Regions from separate parts of the Microbacterium sp. Soil_N32 genome, predicted to be linked through region 2. Evidence: predicted binding sites of a transcription regulator. Region 2 holds the regulator's gene; the other holds the start of a gene.
What was found. Region 2 encodes HspR, which represses chaperone genes until heat shock. Its sites were predicted from a motif close to AAGTTGAGTCNNNNNGACTCAACTT; they were not measured.
Positions count from the first base shown of each region.

Region 1 (10,237 bases), on a different contig from region 2:
CACGCGGCGACGCAGGCGAACATCGCGACTCTGCGCTCCCGTGGCGTGCACCTCGTGGGTCCCGCCGACGGCGAGCTCGCCGGTGGCGACGCGGGCCCGGGGCGCATGTCCGAGCCCGAGGAGATCCTCGCCGCGGCGCAGGCTCTTCTCGCGCCGGGCGACCTCAGCGGCCTGCGCGTCGCGATTTCGGCCGGTGGCACGCGAGAGCCGATCGACCCGGTGCGGTTCCTCGGCAACCGGTCGAGCGGACGGCAGGGGGCGGCGCTCGCGGCGGAGGCCGCAGCCCGCGGCGCGCTCGTGACGCTGGTCGCCGCGCACGTCGATGCCGCGGTGCTCGACGCGGCGGAGCATCCGTCGATCGAGATCGTGCACGTCGGCACGGCCGCCGAACTGGCCGCCGCGATGAAGGATGCTTCCGCCTCGGCCGACGTCGTCGTGATGGCTGCGGCGGTCGCCGACTACCGGCCGCGCGAGGCCGCCGACCACAAGCTCACCAAGGCCGAGGGCGGGCTCGGCCGCATCGAGCTCGTCGAGAACGAAGACGTGGTGGCCGCCCTCGCGACCGCGCGCTCGGAGGGGCGGGCCCCCGTCGGGCAGACCATCGTCGCGTTCGCCGCCGAGACCCTGCCGAAAGCCGAGGACCGCCGTGAGCGCGCGCGGGGAAAGCGCGAGCGCAAGGGTGTCGATCTGCTCGCGGTGAACCTGGCCGACGCCGAGCACGGGTTCGAGAAGCCTCACAACGCCGTCGAGGTGATCGGCGAGGGCGGAGCGGTCGTCGCCGAGGCGTCGGGAACGAAACGCCAGGTCGCGGGCGCGATCTGGAACGCGGTGCTCGGCATCCGCTGACCGTCGGCGTCGTTGTCGCCGACGCCACCTCCTGCTAAACTTGAGTCAAGCCAACTCAAGTTTGAGTGACCATCGACCAGAAGGAGTCTCCCAGGAGGGACAGATGAGCAACCCCCAGACCGGATCCCCCAACGAGCAGCAGACCGCGCTCGAGCAGTTCGGCATCAACCTCACCGACCGTGCACGCCAGGGCAAACTCGACCCCGTCATCGGGCGCGACAGCGAGATCCGTCGGGTGAGCCAGGTGCTCACCCGACGCACCAAGAACAACCCCGTGCTCATCGGCGAGCCTGGCGTCGGCAAGACGGCCGTCGTAGAAGGCCTCGCGCAGCGCATCGTCGCGGGCGACGTCGCCGAGTCGCTCAAAGACAAGGAGCTGGTGACCCTCGACATCTCGGCCCTTGTCGCCGGCGCCATGTACCGCGGGCAGTTCGAGGAGCGGCTGAAGAGCGTGCTCAAGGAGATCACCGAGTCCGACGGACGCATCATCACGTTCATCGACGAGCTGCACGTGCTCATGGGCGCGGGCGGCGGTGAGGGGTCGGTCGCGGCATCCAACATGCTCAAGCCGATGCTCGCCCGGGGTGAGCTGCGTCTCATCGGCGCCACGACGCTCAACGAGTATCGCGAGTTCATCGAGAAGGATGCCGCGCTCGAGCGCCGCTTCCAACAGGTGTACGTCGGCGAGCCCACGGTCGAAGACACCATCGCGATCCTGCGCGGGCTCAAGGAGCGGTACGAGGCCCATCACAAGGTCGCCATCGCCGACGGCGCGCTCGTCGCCGCCGCATCCCTGTCGAACCGCTACCTGCCGGCCCGGCAGCTGCCAGACAAGGCCATCGACCTGATCGACGAGGCCGCGTCGCGCCTGCGCATGGAGATCGACTCGGCCCCCGTCGAGATCGACGAGCTGCGCCGACACGTCGACCGTCTGAAGCTCGAAGAACTCGCGCTCAAGAAGGAGAAGGACCCGGCGTCGAAGGAGCGGCTGGCCGCGCTGCGCGACGACCTCGCCACCGAAGAGGCGAAGCTCGCCGAGCTGCAGGCCCGCTGGGAGCGCGAGCGGGCATCGCTCAACCGCGTCGGCGACCTCAAGACCCGCCTCGATGCGGCGCGCATCGACGCCGAGCGCGCGCAGCGCGAGGGCAACCTCGAGCGCGCCTCCCGGTTGCTGTACGCCGAGATCCCCGCCCTGGAGCGCGAGCTCATGGAGGCCGAGCGCTCGGAGGGCGCCGACGGCGACGAGGGCCGGATGGTCAACGAACAGGTCACCGATGAAGACATCGCCGGAGTCATCGCGGCGTGGACGGGCATCCCCGTCGGCCGACTGCTGCAGGGCGAGACCGAGAAGCTGCTGCACCTCGAGTCGGAGCTGGGCAAGCGCCTGATCGGACAGAAGGATGCGGTGAAGGCCGTGTCGGATGCCGTGCGCCGCTCGCGCGCGGGGATCAGCGACCCCGGTCGCCCCACCGGATCGTTCCTGTTCCTGGGGCCGACGGGTGTCGGCAAGACCGAGCTGGCGAAGGCGCTCGCGCAGTTCCTCTTCGACGACGAGCACGCCATGGTGCGCATCGACATGTCGGAGTACGGCGAGAAGCACTCGGTGTCGCGTCTCGTCGGCGCCCCTCCGGGGTACGTCGGCTACGAGCAGGGCGGCCAGCTCACCGAGGCCGTGCGCCGTCGCCCGTACAGCGTCATCCTGCTCGACGAGGTCGAGAAGGCGCATCCCGAGGTGTTCGACGTGCTGCTGCAGGTGCTCGACGACGGTCGGCTGACCGACGGCCAGGGGCGCACGGTCGACTTCTCGAACGTCATCCTCATCCTGACGTCGAACCTCGGTTCGCCCATCCTCATCGATCCCGTGCTGACGGTCGACGAGAAGCGCGAGCAGGTCATGGCGTTGGTGCGTCAGGCGTTCCGTCCGGAGTTCCTCAACCGACTCGACGACATCGTGATGTTCCAGGCGCTCAGCGAAGACGACCTCGCGCAGATCGTCGAGCTGTCGATCGACCAGCTGCACACGCGGCTGCGCGACCGCCGGCTCACGCTCGCCGTGACCCCGGATGCCCGGTCGTGGCTGGCTGAGCGCGGCTACGACCCGGTGTTCGGTGCGCGGCCCCTGCGCCGCCTCATCCAGACCGAGGTGCAGAACAAGCTGGCGACGGCGCTGCTCTCGGGCGGCGTGCGCGACGGCGACACGGTGCGCGTCGACGTCGCGGCCGACGGCACGGGTCTCGCCCTGACGTCGTCCGCCCCGGAAGTCTGACCCCTTCTACGACAACGCTCCCGTCGCATTCTCTGTCGTCTCCGCCTCAGCGGGGCGACAGAAAATGCGACGGGAGCGTCGTGTGAGAACGGGAGCGGGTCAGGCGCTGAGGATGACCGACTCCGAGACGGGGCGGCGCACGCGCGGGGCGGTCTCGCGCTGCTGCAGCACCTCGGGCAGCGCCTCGACGTCGCCGAACTCGCCGACGGCGAAGACGGTCACGGCCGCGAAGCGGGGGTCGAGGTCGGCGAACTCGCGCACGACCTCGGGGTCGAAGCCGCTCATCTGGTGCACGAGCAGGCCCTCGTGGTGCGCCTGCACCGAGAAGTGCGCGACGGCCTGGCCGAGGTCGTAGAGGGCGTGGGTGATCGGGGTGCCGTCTTCGGTGGCGGTCTCGGCGACGGCGACGACGAGCACGGCCGCGTTCACGGCCCAGGTCTGGTTGAAGCCGACGAGGGAGTCGACGATCTGCGCGTGCAGCGCGGTGCCGCGGCGGCCGACGATGAAGCGCCAGGGCTGGGAGTTGTTGGCCGACGGCGTCCAGCGCGCAGCCTCGAGCGAAGCGGCGAGCTTGGCCTCGTCGATGGGGGTGGTGGCGTCGAACGCACGCGGGCTCCAGCGGGCGGCGAGCACGTCGAGCACCGGATGCTCGGTCGGGGCGGTGCGGTCGAGGGTGGGAGTGCTCATGGTCGTGCCTTTCAGACGGATGCCGATCGGACCTCGTCGTCCGCCTACGCGTGTGCGAACGCATGTGTCCGCATGGATATTCCGCGCCGGCATGACGGAACCCCCGGTGCAGGCATCCGCCACCGGGGGTTCCGTCGCCTGCGGGGTCAGCCGCGCAGCGCCTCGCGCAGCTTCACCCGGCTGCCCATGCGCAGCAGCGAGTTCTCGTAGATCTTCGCCCCCACGAGGATCGCCGCGACGCAGCTCAGCAGCAGGATCACGAGCGACACGAGCGGCTCCCACCACTGCGCCTCGCCGACGAACAGCCGCATCGGCATCCCGACCGGCGCCGAGAACGGCACGTACGACATGATCGTCAGCACCAGCGGGTTGTCGTTGAAGACGATGACGAGGATGTACGGCGCCATGATCAGCATCGTGATGGGCGTCGTCGTCGCCCCGATGTCCTCCTGACGCGACACCATCGACGCCGCGGCGGCGAACAGCGACGCCAGCAGCACGAACCCGAAGAGGAAGAACACGGCGAACCAGATGATCGGCGAGCCGAGCATGGTGAGCACGTCGTTCTGTCCCGTCGCGATGAGTCCGACCGTGGCGACCGCCGCCAGCAGCAGGATCTGCGCCATCGCGAGGATCGTGTTGCCGATGACCTTGCCGGCGAGCAGCACGCGGGCGGGCATCGCCGAGAGCAGCAGCTCGACCACCCTGGTCTGCTTCTCCTCGACCACGCTCTGCGCGATCGTGCCGCCGAACGTCGACGCCGCCATGAGGAACACCAGGCCGAACGCGAGGGCGATGAAGTACCGCAGCAGCGGATGCGTGCCGGCGGGCTCGAGGATCTGCACTTCGGGGGTCTGCGAGAGAGCCGTCACCAACGAGCTCGGCGCATCGGTCAGTGCGACGACGGTGAATCCCGTCGGGCCGGTGCTCGACACGACGGCGGCATCGACCTTCTCCTCCCGCACGAGCGCCTCGGCGGCGGCGTCGTCGGGGGCCTCTGTCACCTCGACGCCCGGCAGTGCCGACACCGCGGCCGACGTCTCGGACGTCACGGCGACGGGAGTCTTGTCGTCGGCCGCGCTCTTGCTCGCGAAACCGCCGATGACGATGCCCGCGAGGGCGACGACCATCAGGATGACCGTCGAGATCAGGAATGCCTTGCTGCGCAGCTTCGAGCCGATCTCGCGCTCGGCGACGAGCCAGATGCCGTTCGAACTGCGGAGGGGGGAACCCCCGGGGGTCTGCGCGGTCACTGGATGACCTCCTTGAAGATCTGGGCGAGAGAGGGATGCTTGGGGGCGAAGCTGGCGACATCGCCGCGGTCGACGGCGGTGCGCAGCACGCGCTGCGCGGTCTCGGCGTCGTCGGCGTCGAACAGGGCGTAGCCGCCTTCGAAGTCGACCACCGTGACGCCCGGTTCGGTGCGCAGCCAGCCGGCGTCGCCGGCCGAGACGAGCTCGTAGCGGTTGCCGGCGTGCTCTGCGCGCAGCCCGTCGCGCGACCCGGCCGCGCGGATCGTTCCGCCGGCGAGGATGACGAGGTCGTCGCACAGCCGCTCGACGACATCGAGCTGGTGCGACGAGAACAGGATCGCCGCGCCGCGCGCGGCCGTGGCCTGCAGCGTCGAGGCGACCACGTCGACCGCGAGCGGGTCGAGTCCCGAGAACGGCTCGTCGAGGATCATGACCTTCGGGTCGTGCACGAGCGCCGCGGCGATCTGCGCGCGCTGCTGGTTGCCGAGCGACAGCGATTCGATGGTGTCGCCGAGGCGCTCGCCGAGTCCCAGCTCGGTGAGGATGTCGGTCGCGCGGTCGACGGCATCCGCCTTGCCGATGCCGTGTAGGCGGGCGAGATAGACGATCTGCTCGAGCACCTTCATCTTCGGGTAGAGGCCGCGCTCCTCCGGCATGTAGCCGAACGTGCGGCGGTCGGCGCCGGTGACGGGCGCGTCGTCGAGGGTGACGGTGCCCGAGTCGGACGAGAGGAGTCCGAGCACGATGCGCATGGTCGTGGTCTTGCCGGCGCCGTTGCCGCCGACGAAGCCCGTGAGGCGGCCCGGTGCGACGTCGAAGGTGACGTCGTCGAGCACGCGCCGCGAGCCGTAGCTCTTCGTGATGCCGTGGAGGTGGAGCGTTCCTGTGGTCATGCCTCCACGCTAGGGAGCAGGGCGGGGCGCAGGCATCCCCCGTACGGGGGATTGCGACCGGATGCCCTCACTGGGCCGGGCCTCATCGGGGTCCGCCCCGCGGGGGACCTACCGCCGCGCGCGCAGCACGACGCGGACGGCGAGACCGGCGACGAGGGCCCAGAAGGCCGCACTCACGCCGAGCACCTGGATGCCGGAGGCCGCGGCGAGGAACGTGACCACGGCCGGTAGGCGTTCGCCGGCATCGTCGACGGCCTGCTGCACGGCCGCGCCGAATGCCGCGAACAGCGCCAGGCCGGCGACGGTCGGGATGACGGCCGCCGGAGCGAGCACGACCAGAGCGGCGAACGCGGCCGAGGCGGCGCCCAGCACGAGATACGAGGCCCCGGTCGAGACCCCGGCGATCCACCGCCGTTCCGGGTCGGGGTCGGCGTCGGGCGAGGCGGCGAGAGCAGCGCTGATGGCGGCGAGGTTGATGGCGTGCCCGCCCGCCGGGGCGCCGAGCGCGGTGCCGAGACCGGTGACGAGCATCGATGGACGCCACGGCACCTCGTAGCCGAAGCTGCGCATGATCGCGACGCCGGGAACGTTCTGCGACGCCATCGTCACGATGAACAGGGGCAGGGCCAGGCCGACGAGCGCGCCGAGGGTGAAAGTCGGTGCGGTCAGCTCGATGCGCGGCAGCAGGATGCTCGGATCGATCGGCGCGCCCGCCTGCACGAGCGCGATCGCGACGACGATCGCCGCGGCGACGAACGCGAGCGGTACCGCCCAGCGCGGTGCGACGCGCGCGGCGATGAGCCAGGTCACGACGACCGGCACGACGCCCCAGGGGTTCTCGACGATCCCGGTCACGGGCGCGAGGCACAGGGGCAGCAGCACGCCGGCGAGCATCGCCTGCGCGATCGAGCGCGGGATGCGCGCGATTAGCGCTCCGAGCGCAGGCCAGAGGGCCGTGAGCAGGATCAGCGCCGCTGTCACGAGGAATGCTCCGACGGCCGCCGACCACCCGCCCTCGATCGCGCCCGATGCCGCGCCGGTCGACGCGAGCAGAGCGGCTCCGGGCGTCGACCACGCCACGGTGATCGGCATGCGGTACCGCCAGGCGAGCACGATGCACGCGAGCCCCATCGTGATGCTCGCCGCGAGGAGGCCGCTCGCGGCCTGAGCAGCCGAGGCCCCGACCGCCGACAGTCCGGTGAGCACGACGGCGAACGAGCTCGTGAAGCCGACGAGCGCCGTCACGACGCCGGCGACGACGGGACGGGAGACGCCCGCTCGGGCACCGGTTGACGTCATGCGAGACCGTGCCGGTGCGCGAGCACCACGGCCTGCACCCGGTCGCGCGCACCGAGCTTCTGCAGGATGCGCGACACGTGCGTCTTCACGGTCGCCTCGCCGATGTACAGCTCCGCCGCGATCTCGGCGTTGCTGCGGGCATCGGCGAGCAGCGCGAGCACCTCGGCCTCGCGCTCGGTGAACGGCTCGACGAACGTCGGGAGGCCGGGGGCTGTGTCTGCGTCCGGGTCCGCATCCGGGGTAGGGGCGGGGGCGACGGGTGCGGTGCGTGCAACATCGCCGGTTCCTGCGAAACGCGCCAGGACGCGCCGCGTCACCTCGGGCGCGAGCATCCCGTCGCCGACGGCCAGTGCGCGCACCGCGGCGATGAGGTCGTCGGCGCCCGCGTTCTTCAGCAGGAATCCGCTCGCCCCGGCATCGAGCGCCTGGTAGAGGTAGTCGTCGCGGTCGAAGGTCGTGACGATGGCGATCGACGCGGTGAGATCAGGATCGGCGACCAGGCGGCGCGTGGCCTCGATGCCGTCCATGTCGGGCATCTGCACGTCCATCGTGATCACGTCCGGCCGCAGCGCCGCCGCCTGCGTCATCGCCTCGCGCCCGGTCGACGCCTCGCCGACGACCGCGATGTCGGGCTGCGTCTCGAGGATCGTGCGGAACCCGGCACGCAGCATGGCGTGGTCGTCGACCAGGAGAACGCGTATAGGGGCGTCGGTCATGCGGTGGTCCTCTGCGGGGTGGGGGTCGCGGTCAACGGTACCCGGGCGCGCACGCGCACCCCGCCCTGCGGGCGCGGTGCCACCTCGATCGTTCCGCCGGAGGCGACGGCGCGCTCGCGCATGCCGAGCTGACCGAGACCGGGGCGCAGCGCGCTCACCGGGCGCCCGGAGTTCACGATCTCGACCTCGACGCCGTCGTCGTCGTAGCGCACCCGCACGTCGGCCGTCGCGCCGGGGCCCGCGTGCCGCCGGGCGTTGGTGAGCGACTCCTGCACGATGCGGTAGAGGTTGACCGCGACGAGGGGCGGCACCGGCGCCGCCTCGCCGATCACCTGGTACGTCGTCGGGAGCCCGGCCTCCACCGACGACTCGACGAGCGCGCCGACATCGTCGAGGCCGACGGTCGAGCCCGCGTCGGTCGTCTCGCCGCCGGGGGTGCGCAGCGTCTCGAGCAGCTGTCGCAGCTCGCCGATCGCATCCCGGGCCGATCCTTCGATCCCGGTGAGGATGTCTTTCGCGCGGGTCGTGTCGTGGTCGATCACCAGTCGCGCCGCCCCGGCCTGCACACCCATGACCGAGACGTGGTGGGCCACGACGTCGTGCAGCTCGCGCGCGATGCGCACGCGATCGAGGGCCACGGCCTGCGCCGCGGTGACCTCGCGCTCGCGTTCCAGGTCGTGCGTGCGCTCCTCGAGCGCTGCACGCTGCTGCGCCGCCTGCCAGGACCGGTCGCCGAAGTAGTACGCCCCGCCGAAGTAGAGCATGTTGAGGAGGATCTGGATGAGCATGAAGGCCACGTACGGCGACATCGCACCGGCGACCACCTCGGCCTCGTCGGCCTGGCCGATCGCATCGCGATACGAGGTGACGATCAGCCAGGCGAACATGCCCACGATGATGCCGACGCGCACGAGGAGCGCGGCGCGGCGGTTGCTCATCCAGGCGCCGACCGAGTACAGGCCGATGAACATGGCGATGTTGCCCACATAGATCTCGGGCACGCGGATCGTGACCGCGACGAAGTACGCCACCGAGACGACGATCGCGACGGCGGCGGGCCATCGGCGGCGTACCGCGAGGGGAGCGGTGACGACGACCGCGTAGACCAGCGCCGTCCACAGCTCGGCCTGCTCGTCGCCGTAGATCTGCGAGATCGACGAGAGGGCGGCGCTGAGCACCGCGCCGACGAACAGCACGGCGGCCAGTAGCAGGTCGTTGCGGTGGTCGCGCGCGGTCGGGGTGCGCGTGAACTCGGCGGGCATGATTCCACCGTAGGGGCGGAGGCACGGTGCGGCATCCCCCGCACGGCGGATGCCACAATCGAGCGTGACCACCGCGCCGCGCCCTCGCCTCGCCCCGCTGTACCTCGCGGGCTTCACCACCGCCTTCGGTGCGCACGGCATCGCCGCGGCGCTCGGCGCCGAGACCGAGGACATCGGGTGGACGCTGCTCGCGTTCGGCCTGACCCTCGCGCTGTACGACCTCGCCGAGGTGCTGCTGAAGCCCCTGTTCGGCGCGCTCAGCGACCGCGTGGGCGTGCGCCCCGTCGTCGTCGGCGGGCTGGTCGCCTTCGCCGCCTTCTCGGTCGTCGGGGCGATGGCCCCCGGCATGGTCGGGCTCGTCGTCGCCCGCTTCGGGCAGGGGGCCGCCGCATCCGCCTTCTCTCCCGCCTCGTCGGCGGCGGTCGCCCGGCTGACCGACGAGAGCACGCGCGGGCGGTACTTCGGCCGGTACGGCTCGTGGAAGAGCCTCGGTTACGCGCTGGGGCCCCTCCTCGGTGCCGTGCTCGTGGTGTGGGGCGGCCTCCCGCTGCTGTTCTGGGCCCTCGCGGTGATCGGCCTCGCCGCCGCCGTGTGGGTGGCGGTCGCCGTGCCCGCAGTGCCCGTTCTTCCCCGCAAGCGCGTGACGCTGGCCGACGTCGGGCGCGAGCTCGCCGCCCCGGGCTTCCTCGTCCCGACGCTGGTGCTCGCCGCGACGACCGGCGCGCTCGCCGTGGCCGTCGGCTTCCTCCCGCTGCTGGGGCGGCAGAACGGGCTGGGCACGGTCGGCAGCATGGCGATCGTGACCGTGCTCGCGGTGGTGTCGAGCATCCTCCAATCGCTCACCGGTGCCGCCCACGACCGCGGTCGGGCCTCCGTGCGCGCCGCGATGCTCTCCGGTCTTCTGCTGATCTCGGTCGGCATCGCGCTCGCCGCTCTCCTGCCCCATCCCGGGGTGCTCGTGGCGACGGCGGTGCTGGTCGGCGCGGGCGTGGGAATCGCCACGCCCGTGGCGTTC
Region 1 is NZ_JBDGME010000009.1:110,822-121,058, reverse strand. It holds gene coaBC (bifunctional phosphopantothenoylcysteine decarboxylase/phosphopantothenate--cysteine ligase CoaBC) at 1-846, shown strand, start outside; gene AC3A3J_RS01775 (ATP-dependent Clp protease ATP-binding subunit) at 950-3,112, shown strand; gene AC3A3J_RS01770 (nitroreductase family protein) at 3,212-3,799, opposite strand; gene AC3A3J_RS01765 (ABC transporter permease) at 3,946-5,052, opposite strand; gene AC3A3J_RS01760 (ABC transporter ATP-binding protein) at 5,049-5,945, opposite strand; gene AC3A3J_RS01755 (benzoate/H(+) symporter BenE family transporter) at 6,054-7,244, opposite strand; gene AC3A3J_RS01750 (response regulator) at 7,241-7,960, opposite strand; gene AC3A3J_RS01745 (sensor histidine kinase) at 7,957-9,222, opposite strand; gene AC3A3J_RS01740 (MFS transporter) at 9,287-10,237, shown strand, end outside.
Region 1: a site for HspR is predicted at 884-908, ahead of AC3A3J_RS01775 (ATP-dependent Clp protease ATP-binding subunit). Genes of this name have one in related genera too.

Region 2 (10,237 bases):
TCTGGCGAGCGGGCGAGTCGGAGCGGGCGCCCGGGTCGCGCTCATTGTGTGCTGACCACAGCTCGGGACGAGGCCGGCAACGCGAGCGGACAGAAGCCCCTCAACCCGACGCGCTCGCGCGCTACGCCACTACCCCTTCCACCGCGAGCCCTGACCCGGTCGGCCCCTCTCTTCGTCGCTCCCGTCGTGAAACATCCCGCCTGCGACGCGTTCAGGCGGGATCCTTTGCGACCGGAGCGGAACACGTTGCGACCGGAAGGGATGCCGGGGCTAGGCGCGGGCGGAGATCTCGCTCAGCATCCGGTCGCGGGCGCCGTCGAGGTGGGCGGCGAGCACCGCGGCGGCCTCGTCGGGAGCACCCGAGCGCATGACCTGCATGAGCGTGACGTGATCGCCCGACGACTCGTGCAGATCTTCGTCGTGATTGATCGTGACCTCGAGCAGCGCGGCGAACGTCGGCAGGTACTGGCTCCACGCGCCTTCGAGGCGCGGGTGGTCGGCGAGCGCGTAGATCTGCGAGTGGAAGTCGAGGTCCGCCGTGACGAAGGCGGCGTGATCTCCCGCATCGGCTGCTTCGGCCATGCGCTCGACCGCCGCCTGCATCGCCGCCCACCGCTCGTCGTCGTCGACGCGCATCGCCCGCGAGAGCGCGAGCTGTTCGAGCGCTCCCCGCAGGCTGTACAGCTGGTCGACGTCGTCCTGCGTGAGGCCGACGATGTACACGCCGCGCGGGCGTTGGATCTCGACGAGGTTCTCGAACGACAGCTGGGTCAGCGCATCGCGGATCGGACCGCGGCTCACCTCGAACTCCTCAGCCAGCGCCTCTTCGGTCAGGCGTGTGCCCGGGGCGAGGTCGCCGCGCACGATGCGCTGGCGCAGCACGCGGGCGACCTGGGTTCCGAGCGACTCCGCTCGTTTGACGATCTGTGGCACGCCGACCTCCTGTTAACAGTCAACAGAATACACACGGGGGGCTGTCGGCGGGAGGGCGATGCAGATGCTCAGCCGCGGTGCTCGCGCGGGTTCCACAGTACGAGCTCGGTGGAACGGCGGATGCGCCGACCCTGCGGCACCGGAACCACGCCGGACGATCCCGCGGCGAACACGCGCACGCCCGGGCGGTTCTCGCGCTCGGCGCGCAGCGCCCCTTCGAGATCGGCGACCCGGCGGCGGAGCATCCGATTCTCGTCTTCGAGGTCGAGGAGCTTCGCGATGGCGGGGAGGCTCATCCCCTCGGAGGAGAGCTGGGCGACCTCGCGCAGCTGCTCGATGTTGCGGTGCGAGTAGCGACGCGAGCCGCCCCGCGTGCGACCAGGCACGACGAGCCCGATGCGGTCGTACTGGCGCAGGGTCTGCGGGTGCATGCCGGCCAATTCGGCGGCGACGGCGATCGCGAAGACCGGGGTGTCAGCATCCATCGCGTTCTCCTTCCGCTGAGGCGACGACGAGCGCGTGCGCCGGGGCGAGCCGGTTCCCGGAGGAACAGCCCGCCCCGGCGGACGCGCGACGGATGCTCGTCATCGCCGAGCCTTCGCCATGAGCTCGGCGCGGGGGTTCTCGGTCGGCTCCAGCTCCTGGAACCGCTCGAGCGCCTCGCGCGCCGCCTCGTCGAGATGGGTCGGCACCGCGACCTGGAGCTCGGCGAGCAGATCGCCGGTGCCCTTCGAGGTCGTGACGCCGCGGCCCTTGACCCGCAGCACCCGCCCGGAGGGGGTACCCGGCGCGACGCGCAGCTTCACCACGTCGCCGCTCAGCGTCGGCACCTCGATGGTCGCCCCGAGCGTCGCCTCGGTGAAGGTGACCGGCACCACGAGGCGCAGGTTCAGCCCGTCGCGCGTGAAGACCGGATGCGGTCGCACCGTGATCTGCACCACGATGTCGCCGCTCTCGCCGCCGTCGGGCGACGGGCGCCCCCGGCCGCGCAGACGGATCTTCTGCCCGTCGGCGACCCCGGCCGGGATCTTCACCTTGAACGGCTTGCCGTCGTCGCCCTGCAGCGTGATCGTCTCGCCCTGCACCGCCGTGGCGAAGTCGAGGGTGGTACGCGCGGTCACGTCGGCACCGCGCTGCGGTCCGCCGAAGCCGCGGAACCCGCCGCTCGGCTGACCGAAGCGCCCGCCGCCGAAGCCGCCGCCCCCGCCGCCCTGGTTGAACATCGCGAAGATGTCCTCGAAGTCCGCGGACTGCCCGCGGCCTCCCTGCCCGAAGCGGCTGAAGACGTCTTCGAACCCGCCGGCGCCCGAGCCGCCCGCCGTGAAGCGGGCGCCCGAACCCATGGCGCGGATCTCGTCGTACTCCTTGCGCTGCTCGGCGTCGGAGAGCACCGAGTACGCCTCGCTGATCTCCTTGAACCGCGCCTCGGCCGTGGCATCACCGGCGTTCGAGTCGGGGTGGTACTTCCGCGCCAGCTTGCGATACGCCTTCTTGAGGTCGGCCTCGCTGACGTCCTTCGAGACCCCGAGGGTCTTGTAGAAGTCCTTGTCGAACCAATCCTGGCTAGCCATCCATCACCTACTCTGCGGGAACGGCGACGACGACCTTCGCAGGACGCAGCTCGACGTCACCGAGACGGTACCCCACCTCGACGACCTCGAGGATCGTGGCCTTGTCGACGCCGGGGGTCGGCTGCTGGAAGATCGCCTCGTGGCGCTGCGGGTCGAACTCCTCGCCCTTCTCGCCGTACGAGACGACGCCGAGGCGCTCCACCACCGCACGCACCTTCTCGGCGATCACGGCGAACGGCGTGCCGTCGACGAGATCTCCGTGCTGGCCGGCGCGGTCGAGGTCGTCGAGCACCGGGATGAGGCCCTTCACGGCCTCGCCCTTGGCCCGCTCGATCTCGACCTGCCGCTGCTCCTCGGTGCGCCGACGGTAGTTGGCGTACTCGGCCTGCAGGCGCTTGAGGTCGCTCAGCAGTGTCGACTCGAGGTCGGCGAGCACGGCGTCCTCCGCCGCGGCCTCGCCGGTCTGCGCCGTGCCGAGGATGTCGTCGACCGTGAGGTCGTCGGGGGCGTCGTCGATCGGGGTCTCGTCCGAGCCCTCGGCCGCTGCCGCCTCACGGGAGTCGGGGTTGTGCGGCGCGGGGCCGGATGCCTGAGCATCCGACCCCTCGCCTGCGACTCCGTTGTTCTCTTCGAAGTCCTTGTCAGCCATGGTTACTTCTTCTCGTCCTCGTCGTCGACGACCTCGGCGTCGATGACGTCCTCCTCGGACGACGCCTCGCCCTGGGGTGCGTCGCCCTCGGGGGCGCCGGCCGCGGCATCCGCCTGCGACTGCGCGTAGATCGCCTCACCCAGCTTGGTCTGCGACTCGTTCAGCTTGTCGAACGCGGTCTTCACGGCCTCGTCGTCGTCGCCGGCGAGCGCCGTCTTGAGCGCGTCGACGTCGGCCTGCACCGATTCCTTAACGTCGGCGGGCAGCTTCTCGTCGTTGTCCTTGATGAGCTTGTCGATCGAGTACGCGAGCGTCTCGGCCTGGTTGCGGACCTCGGCGGCCTCACGGCGCTTCTTGTCTTCCGCGGCGTGCTCCTCGGCCTCGCGCACCATGCGGTCGATGTCGTCCTTCGACAGCGACGAACCGCCGGTGATGGTCATCGACTGCTCCTTGCCCGTGCCCTTGTCCTTGGCGGACACGTGCACGATGCCGTTCGCGTCGATGTCGAACGTGACCTCGATCTGCGGGATGCCGCGGGGCGCCGGTGCGATGCCGGTGAGCTCGAACGTGCCGAGCGGCTTGTTGTCGCGGGTGAAGTCGCGCTCGCCCTGGAAGACCTGGATCGCGACGGACGGCTGGTTGTCGTCGGCCGTGGTGAAGGTCTCGCTGCGCTTGGTCGGGATGGCCGTGTTGCGCTCGATGAGCTTGGTCATCATGCCGCCCTTGGTCTCGATACCGAGGCTGAGGGGGGTGACGTCGATGAGCAGCACGTCCTTGCGCTCACCCTTGAGGACACCGGCCTGCAGGGCGGCGCCGACGGCGACGACCTCGTCCGGGTTGACGCCCTTGTTCGCTTCCTTGCCGGTCTCGCGCTTGACGAGCTCGGCGACGGCGGGCATACGGGTCGATCCACCCACGAGCACGATGTGCGCGATGTCGGCGACCTTGATGCCGGCCTCGCGGATGACGTCCTCGAAGGGCTTCTTGGTGCGGTCGAGGAGATCCTTCGTGAGGTCCTCGAACTTCGCACGGGTGAGCGTCTCGCTGAGCGACACGGGGCCCGAGTCGGTGAGCGAGAGGTACGGGAGGTTGATCGAGGTGCTGGTCGAGGACGACAGCTCCTTCTTCGCCTGCTCCGCGGCCTCCTTGAGGCGCTGCAGCGCGATCTTGTCGCTCGAGACGTCGACGCCGGTGGTCGACTTGAACTGCGAGATCAGGTAGTCGACGACGCGCTGGTCCCAGTCGTCTCCACCGAGGCGGTTGTCACCGGCGGTGGCGCGCACCTGGATCGTGGAGAAGTCGTCGTCCTTGCCCACCTCCAGGAGGGAGACGTCGAAGGTTCCGCCACCGAGGTCGAAGACGAGGATGAGCTCGTCTTCCTTGCCCTTGTCGAGGCCGTAGGCGAGAGCGGCCGCGGTGGGCTCGTTGATGATGCGGAGCACGTTGAGGCCCGCGATCTCGCCGGCCTCCTTCGTGGCCTGACGCTCGGCGTCGTTGAAGTAGGCGGGAACGGTGATGACCGCGTCGGTGACGGTGTCGCCCAGGTACGACTCGGCGTCGCGCTTGAGCTTCATGAGGATGCGCGCGGAGATCTCCTGCGGCGTCCACTTCTTGCCGTCGACGTCGAACGTCCAGTCGGTGCCGACGTGGCGCTTGACCGACGCGATGGTGCGGTCGACGTTGGTGACGGCCTGGCGCTTGGCGGTCTCGCCGACGAGCACCTCGCCGTCCTTCGTGAAGGCGACCACCGACGGGGTGGTGCGGAAGCCCTCGGCGTTGGCGATGACCTTCGGCTCGCCGCCCTCGAGGACGCTGACGACGGAGTTCGTCGTACCGAGGTCGATTCCCACAGCACGTGCCATGTTGTTCTCCTTTGCTGACGTTGTTTCGGTTCGGAAGTCTGCGGCGATCAGGAAAACCTGAGTCGCGATGGCTCAAGTGTATCGCCGGCCCCGAGCACTGTCAAATGAACTTGATATGAGTTGGCTCAACTTTACATCGCGGCGGGACGCGGCGACCCGAGTCGGTGTCGAGCACGCCCGCACCCGATGCACATCGACCACGGGCAGGGCTACCCCTGGGAGCCGGGCCACGGGCTGGCTAGGCTGACGGGCATGTCGAGCATCCGCCTCTCCCGCCTCGCCGCCGTTACCGCGGTCGCCGCGTTCGCCCTGCTTCCGCTCAGCGGATGCGTCTACGCGCAGATTCCGGCCGAGGCTCCGGGCGCCGGTGAACCGTCCGCGACGCCCTCCCCCAGCGAGGCGCCCGACACCGACTCCGGTGAGCTGCCGACCACTCTGACCTTCGCCGAGGGAGCGGACATCCCCTCCACGGCCTACATCGAATGGGGCGACGGACTCCTCTCCGACGATGCGTGGAAGATCGCCTCCCCCGACGACGGGCAGGGCAACTGGAGCTACGCGAAGGTCGACGACTCGTGCACGGTCCACTTCTGGCAGGGGCGTCTCGGCGCCGATATCGTCGTACCCGGCGACGACGCCGCCACGTCGGATGCCCTGATGGCGACGTTCCTCGGCGGCAGCCCCGCGGACATCACCCCGAACGCCACGACGGGCTCGTTCAGCTACCAGACCTCCGGCAACGACGACGTCGAGACGCGGCAGGTCGTCGGCGAGGGCGAGGGGCGCACCTGGATCATGTCCGCGCGCGGTTTCTCGGCCCTCAGCGTCGGGCTCTACGCAATCGCCGACTGCGCGGCCGGCGACCCGGCCGACGTGCTCGCCGAGGTGAACGACCTCAACGCGATCATCGTCACGCCCTGAGGCGACGCGTCACGCCCTGAGGCGACGCGTCACTTGCCGCCGGGAGGGCCCGCCAGCAGCAGCACCACGTACAGCCCGACGATCGCGACGACCAGCAGAGCGGCGAGCACCCACGGCCGGTTGAGGAACCACCGCACGAGACGGTCGAACCACCGGTGGTCGCGCGGGTCATCGGTGGCGTCGAGCCGCCAGGCGCCGTCGAGGCGACCGGTGCGGTGGAGCCAGATCTCCGTGGGCACCGTGGCGTAGGGCACCACGGCGCTCGCGACCGCGAGCACCGCGACCCCCACGTGCCAGCGCTGGTTGATCGCGACGAGCAGGGCGGTCGCCCCATAGGCCAGGAACACGAACCCGTGGATGCCGCCGCCGATCGTGACCACGACGCCCGGGGCACCCAGGGCACGGGCGATGATGGCCCCGATCAGAAGGGTCCAGGTGATCGCCTCCGCGATCGCGAGAACTCGGTACAGGCGGGCGGGCGCACGGAACACGGGACTCCTCCGGTCGGGGTACGTCGAGCGTATCCGCGCTTCCTATGAGCCACCGGCCCACCAACGCCCGGAAGCGCCTCGAAAACACAGACCGATCGCCGACCGCGCGGCGTGTCCCGCCCCGACACGCCGCCCGCGAGCGAATCGGTCTGGGTTTCCGCGCGCGGGGGGCGTCGTCCGCGCCCGCGCGCACGGCGCGCCGTCACCGCCCGTTCACCGCCGGCGGCCAGACTGCGAGTCATGAGCGCACCCGATCCCCACCCCGGCGCCCCCGAGCCCGTCGCGACGGCCACGAGCGGCGCAGTCGCCGTCGTCGGCCTCGACCTGCGCGGAGAGACACCGGCCCCGAAGAAGCAGGTCTTCTCGTGGGCCCTGTGGGACTGGGCGACGCAGCCCTTCAACACCGTCATCCTCACCTTCGTCTTCACCGCCCTGTACCTCGTGGGCGAGGGATTCCTGCCCGCAGACATCGCAGCCCTCGACCCCTCCGACCCCCGTCGCATCGCCGCCGACGCCGATCTCACCTCGGGCCTGGGACTGGGGTCGACGATCGCGGCGTTCGGCATCCTGCTGCTGGCCCCCGTGCTCGGTCAGCGCGCCGACGCCGCCGGTCGCCAGAAGCTGTGGCTCGGGATCGGCACCGGCGCCCTGGTGATGTGCATGCTCGGCCTGTGGTTCGTCGAGCCGACGCCGAGCCTGTTCTGGCTGGGTGTGGCGCTGATCTCGGCGGCGACCGTGTTCCAGGAGATCGCGGCGGTCAACTCGAACGCGATGCTCATCGGCATCGCGACCCCGAAGAACGTCGGCCGCATCTCGGGCCTCGGGTGGGGCTTCGGATATCTGGGCGGCATCATCGCGCTCGCCATCGTCGTCGCTCTGAATGCCGTCGACTGGTTCGGGATGCCGACCGACGACGGCCTGGTCTACCGCCTGATCGCCGTGGGATGCGCCGTCTGGGCGATCGTGTTCAGCATCCCGATCTTCCTGTACGTGCCCGAGCCGTCGCTCGGCCGTCCGGAGCGGAAGGTCGGGTTCTTCCGCTCCTACGTGCTGCTCGTGAAGGACGTGGCCGCCCTCTATCGCGACCCCGAGACCCGACCGACGTTCTGGTACCTGCTCTCGAGCGCCGTGTTCCGCGATGGACTGGGCGGGGTGTTCGCCTTCGGGGCGATCATCGGCACCTCGGTGTTCGGCTTCGGCACCCAGCAGATCATCGTGTTCGGCATCGCCGCCAACCTCATCGCGGGCGTGTCGACGATCGCGGCGGGGCGCCTCGACGACCGGCTCGGCCCGAAGCGCATCATCCTCGGGTCGATCGGGGCCATGATCATCGCCGGGCTCGCCGTCTTCGTGCTGCGCGACGGCGGGGCGACGGTGTTCTGGATCGGCGGACTGCTGCTGTGCGCCTTCGTCGGCCCGGCTCAGGCGGCCGCGCGGTCATTCCTCGCCCGCGTCACGCCGGCCGGCCGCGAGGGCGAGATCTTCGGCCTCTACGCCACGACCGGGCGCGCGGCGAGTTGGATGGCGTCGATCGCCTGGACCGTGCTCATCGCACTGACCTCGCAGACCGCCTTCGGCATCCTGGGCATCGTCGTCGTGCTGCTCATCGGCTTCCTGCTTCTGCTGCCGGTGAAGGCCCCGGCCCGCACCGCCTGAGCCGGCCCGCCCACCCTCTCCCGGCCTCCCCCGCCCCCGCCTCCCCCCGCCCCGCATAACTTCGGAGTGGTGCGGCGACACCCCGGCGATCGGATGCTTCGGCCGGGGTGTCACGCCGCAACTCCGAAATCGTGCGCCGGGGACGGGTGGGGCGCCGCAACTCCGAAGGTGTGCGGCGGCGGTCGGGTGAGGTGGAGGGGGAGAGACGGATCAGGTGAGGAGGAGCGGCGACACGGCGGCGGCGAAGCCGGGGAGGGGCAGCGGCGCGTTCGTGGCGAGGTAGGCGACGAGCACGACCGCTCCGACGAGCAGCAGCAACAGGAAGATGAAGATGGCGGCGGTGATGCCGCCGTAGCCGCTCGACGCGGGCGCCTCGGGGGCCGAGAACGCCGGGTCCTGCGGTGGCGCCGGCTCCGGGTCGGTCGTGGGCGGCGGCACCGGCAGGCGCTCCGCCACCGGCCGACGCGACGAACGCAGAGCGCCCGAGCCGTGCGCCCCTGTGACGGGGCCGTCGAACGCGGGCGGGGGAGGCACGACGTCGTCGCCGGTCGATCCTCCGAACGCGGGCGGCGGGGGCACGACCTCGTCGTCGCTCGCGGCGGCGACCGGCGGCACCGATCCCGTCATCGGTCCGTCGAACGCGGGCGGGGGCGGCACGACGGCGGCGGCCCGGTCGTCGTCGAAGACGGGCGGGGGCGGCACGACGGCATCCGTCTGAGCATCCGCAGGCGCCGCTACGGGGTCGACGGGCGGCACCGGGGCGACCGCATCCGTCTCGCCCTCCCGTGGGTCGCGGTCGGACGGATGGATGCTGTCGCTGGTCATGTCAGCCTCCGAGTGATCCGACGTCGGTGACTCCGACGTCCGTGCGGTGGAAGTTCTGGAACGAACGCGAGGCGGTGGGCCCGCGCTGCCCCTGGTAGCGGTTGCCGTACGGGCCCGAGCCGTAGGGGTTCTCGGCCGGCGAGGTGAGGCGGAAGAAGCAGAGCTGGCCGATCTTCATACCCGGCCACAGCTTGATCGGCAGCGTGGCGACGTTCGCGAGCTCGAGCGTGACGTGCCCGGTGAAGCCGGGATCGATGAAGCCCGCGGTCGAGTGCGTGATGAGGCCCAGGCGTCCGAGCGACGACTTGCCCTCGAGGCGGGCCGCGATGTCGTCGGCGAGCGAGACCTGCTCGAACGTGGCGCCGAGCGCGAACTCGCCGGGGTGCAGGATGAACGGCTCGTCGGGGTCGACCTCGATGAGCCGGGTGAGCTCCGGCTGATCGACCGACGGGTCGATGAACGGGTACTTGTGGTTGTCGAAGAGCCGGAAGTAGCGGTCGAGTCGCACGTCGACGCTCGACGGCTGCACCATCGCCGGGTCGTGGGGAGCGAGGCCGATACGGCCCGAGGCGAGTTCGGCGGTGATGTCGCGGTCGCTGAGAAGCACGGCCCCAGCCTAGTCAGCCGCGCTACGGGACCGCAGAAGTATGCCCGTATCCGACGACCGGATCCGAGCGCTCGCTCGTCTGCACTCATGACGCACTCCCCCGGGTGCGCCATCCATCAACGATGACCGGAGAAGAAACATGTCGATGAAGACGAAGAAGAACCGCTGGGCCGCGATCGCCGTGGCCGCACTCGTGATCGCGGGCGGAACGGTGGCCGCGCCGCAGGCGGCGAGCGCCGCCACCCAGACCTGCGGGTGGGACGGCTACCGCTGCACGATGAGCACGAGCGCATCGGGAACGGTGAGCTTCCGGGCGTACGACTCGTGGGGCAACAAGTACAGCTCCCGCTACACCGTGAAGACGACGAGCGGCAGCACGATCTGCTCCGGCTCCCTCACCGTCAACGGCGGATGGAAGACGTGCTCGCTCTTCGGCTACAAGGGCACGGTGAAGATCACCGTGTCGAAGGCCTGGGACAAGGGCATCCGTATCGTGACGTCCTGATGTGTTCGGCGATCGGTGGGGAACACGGCCACGCACCCCTGTGGCCCCGCGTTTCCCACCGATCGTCACCCGTCGGGTAGGCTGATCCCACCGGTTCCCACGGATGCCGGTTCGGGGCTGTAGTTCAATGGCAGAACTTCTGCTTCCCAAGCAGACAGCGCGGGTTCGATTCCCGTCAGCCCCTCCATATGTGACGACCTCCCCCGGTCACGGATAC
Region 2 is NZ_JBDGME010000014.1:25,886-36,122, reverse strand. It holds gene AC3A3J_RS03415 (GntR family transcriptional regulator) at 271-933, opposite strand; gene AC3A3J_RS03410 (heat shock protein transcriptional repressor HspR) at 1,002-1,418, opposite strand; gene AC3A3J_RS03405 (DnaJ C-terminal domain-containing protein) at 1,518-2,504, opposite strand; gene AC3A3J_RS03400 (nucleotide exchange factor GrpE) at 2,512-3,153, opposite strand; gene dnaK (molecular chaperone DnaK) at 3,156-5,015, opposite strand; gene AC3A3J_RS03390 (hypothetical protein) at 5,268-5,936, shown strand; gene AC3A3J_RS03385 (DUF3817 domain-containing protein) at 5,966-6,427, opposite strand; gene AC3A3J_RS03380 (MFS transporter) at 6,668-8,083, shown strand; gene AC3A3J_RS03375 (hypothetical protein) at 8,294-8,908, opposite strand; gene dcd (dCTP deaminase) at 8,910-9,515, opposite strand; gene AC3A3J_RS03365 (hypothetical protein) at 9,655-10,020, shown strand; tRNA gene AC3A3J_RS03360 (tRNA-Gly) at 10,134-10,207, shown strand; partial or broken gene ctaD (aa3-type cytochrome oxidase subunit I) at 10,228-10,237, opposite strand, start outside.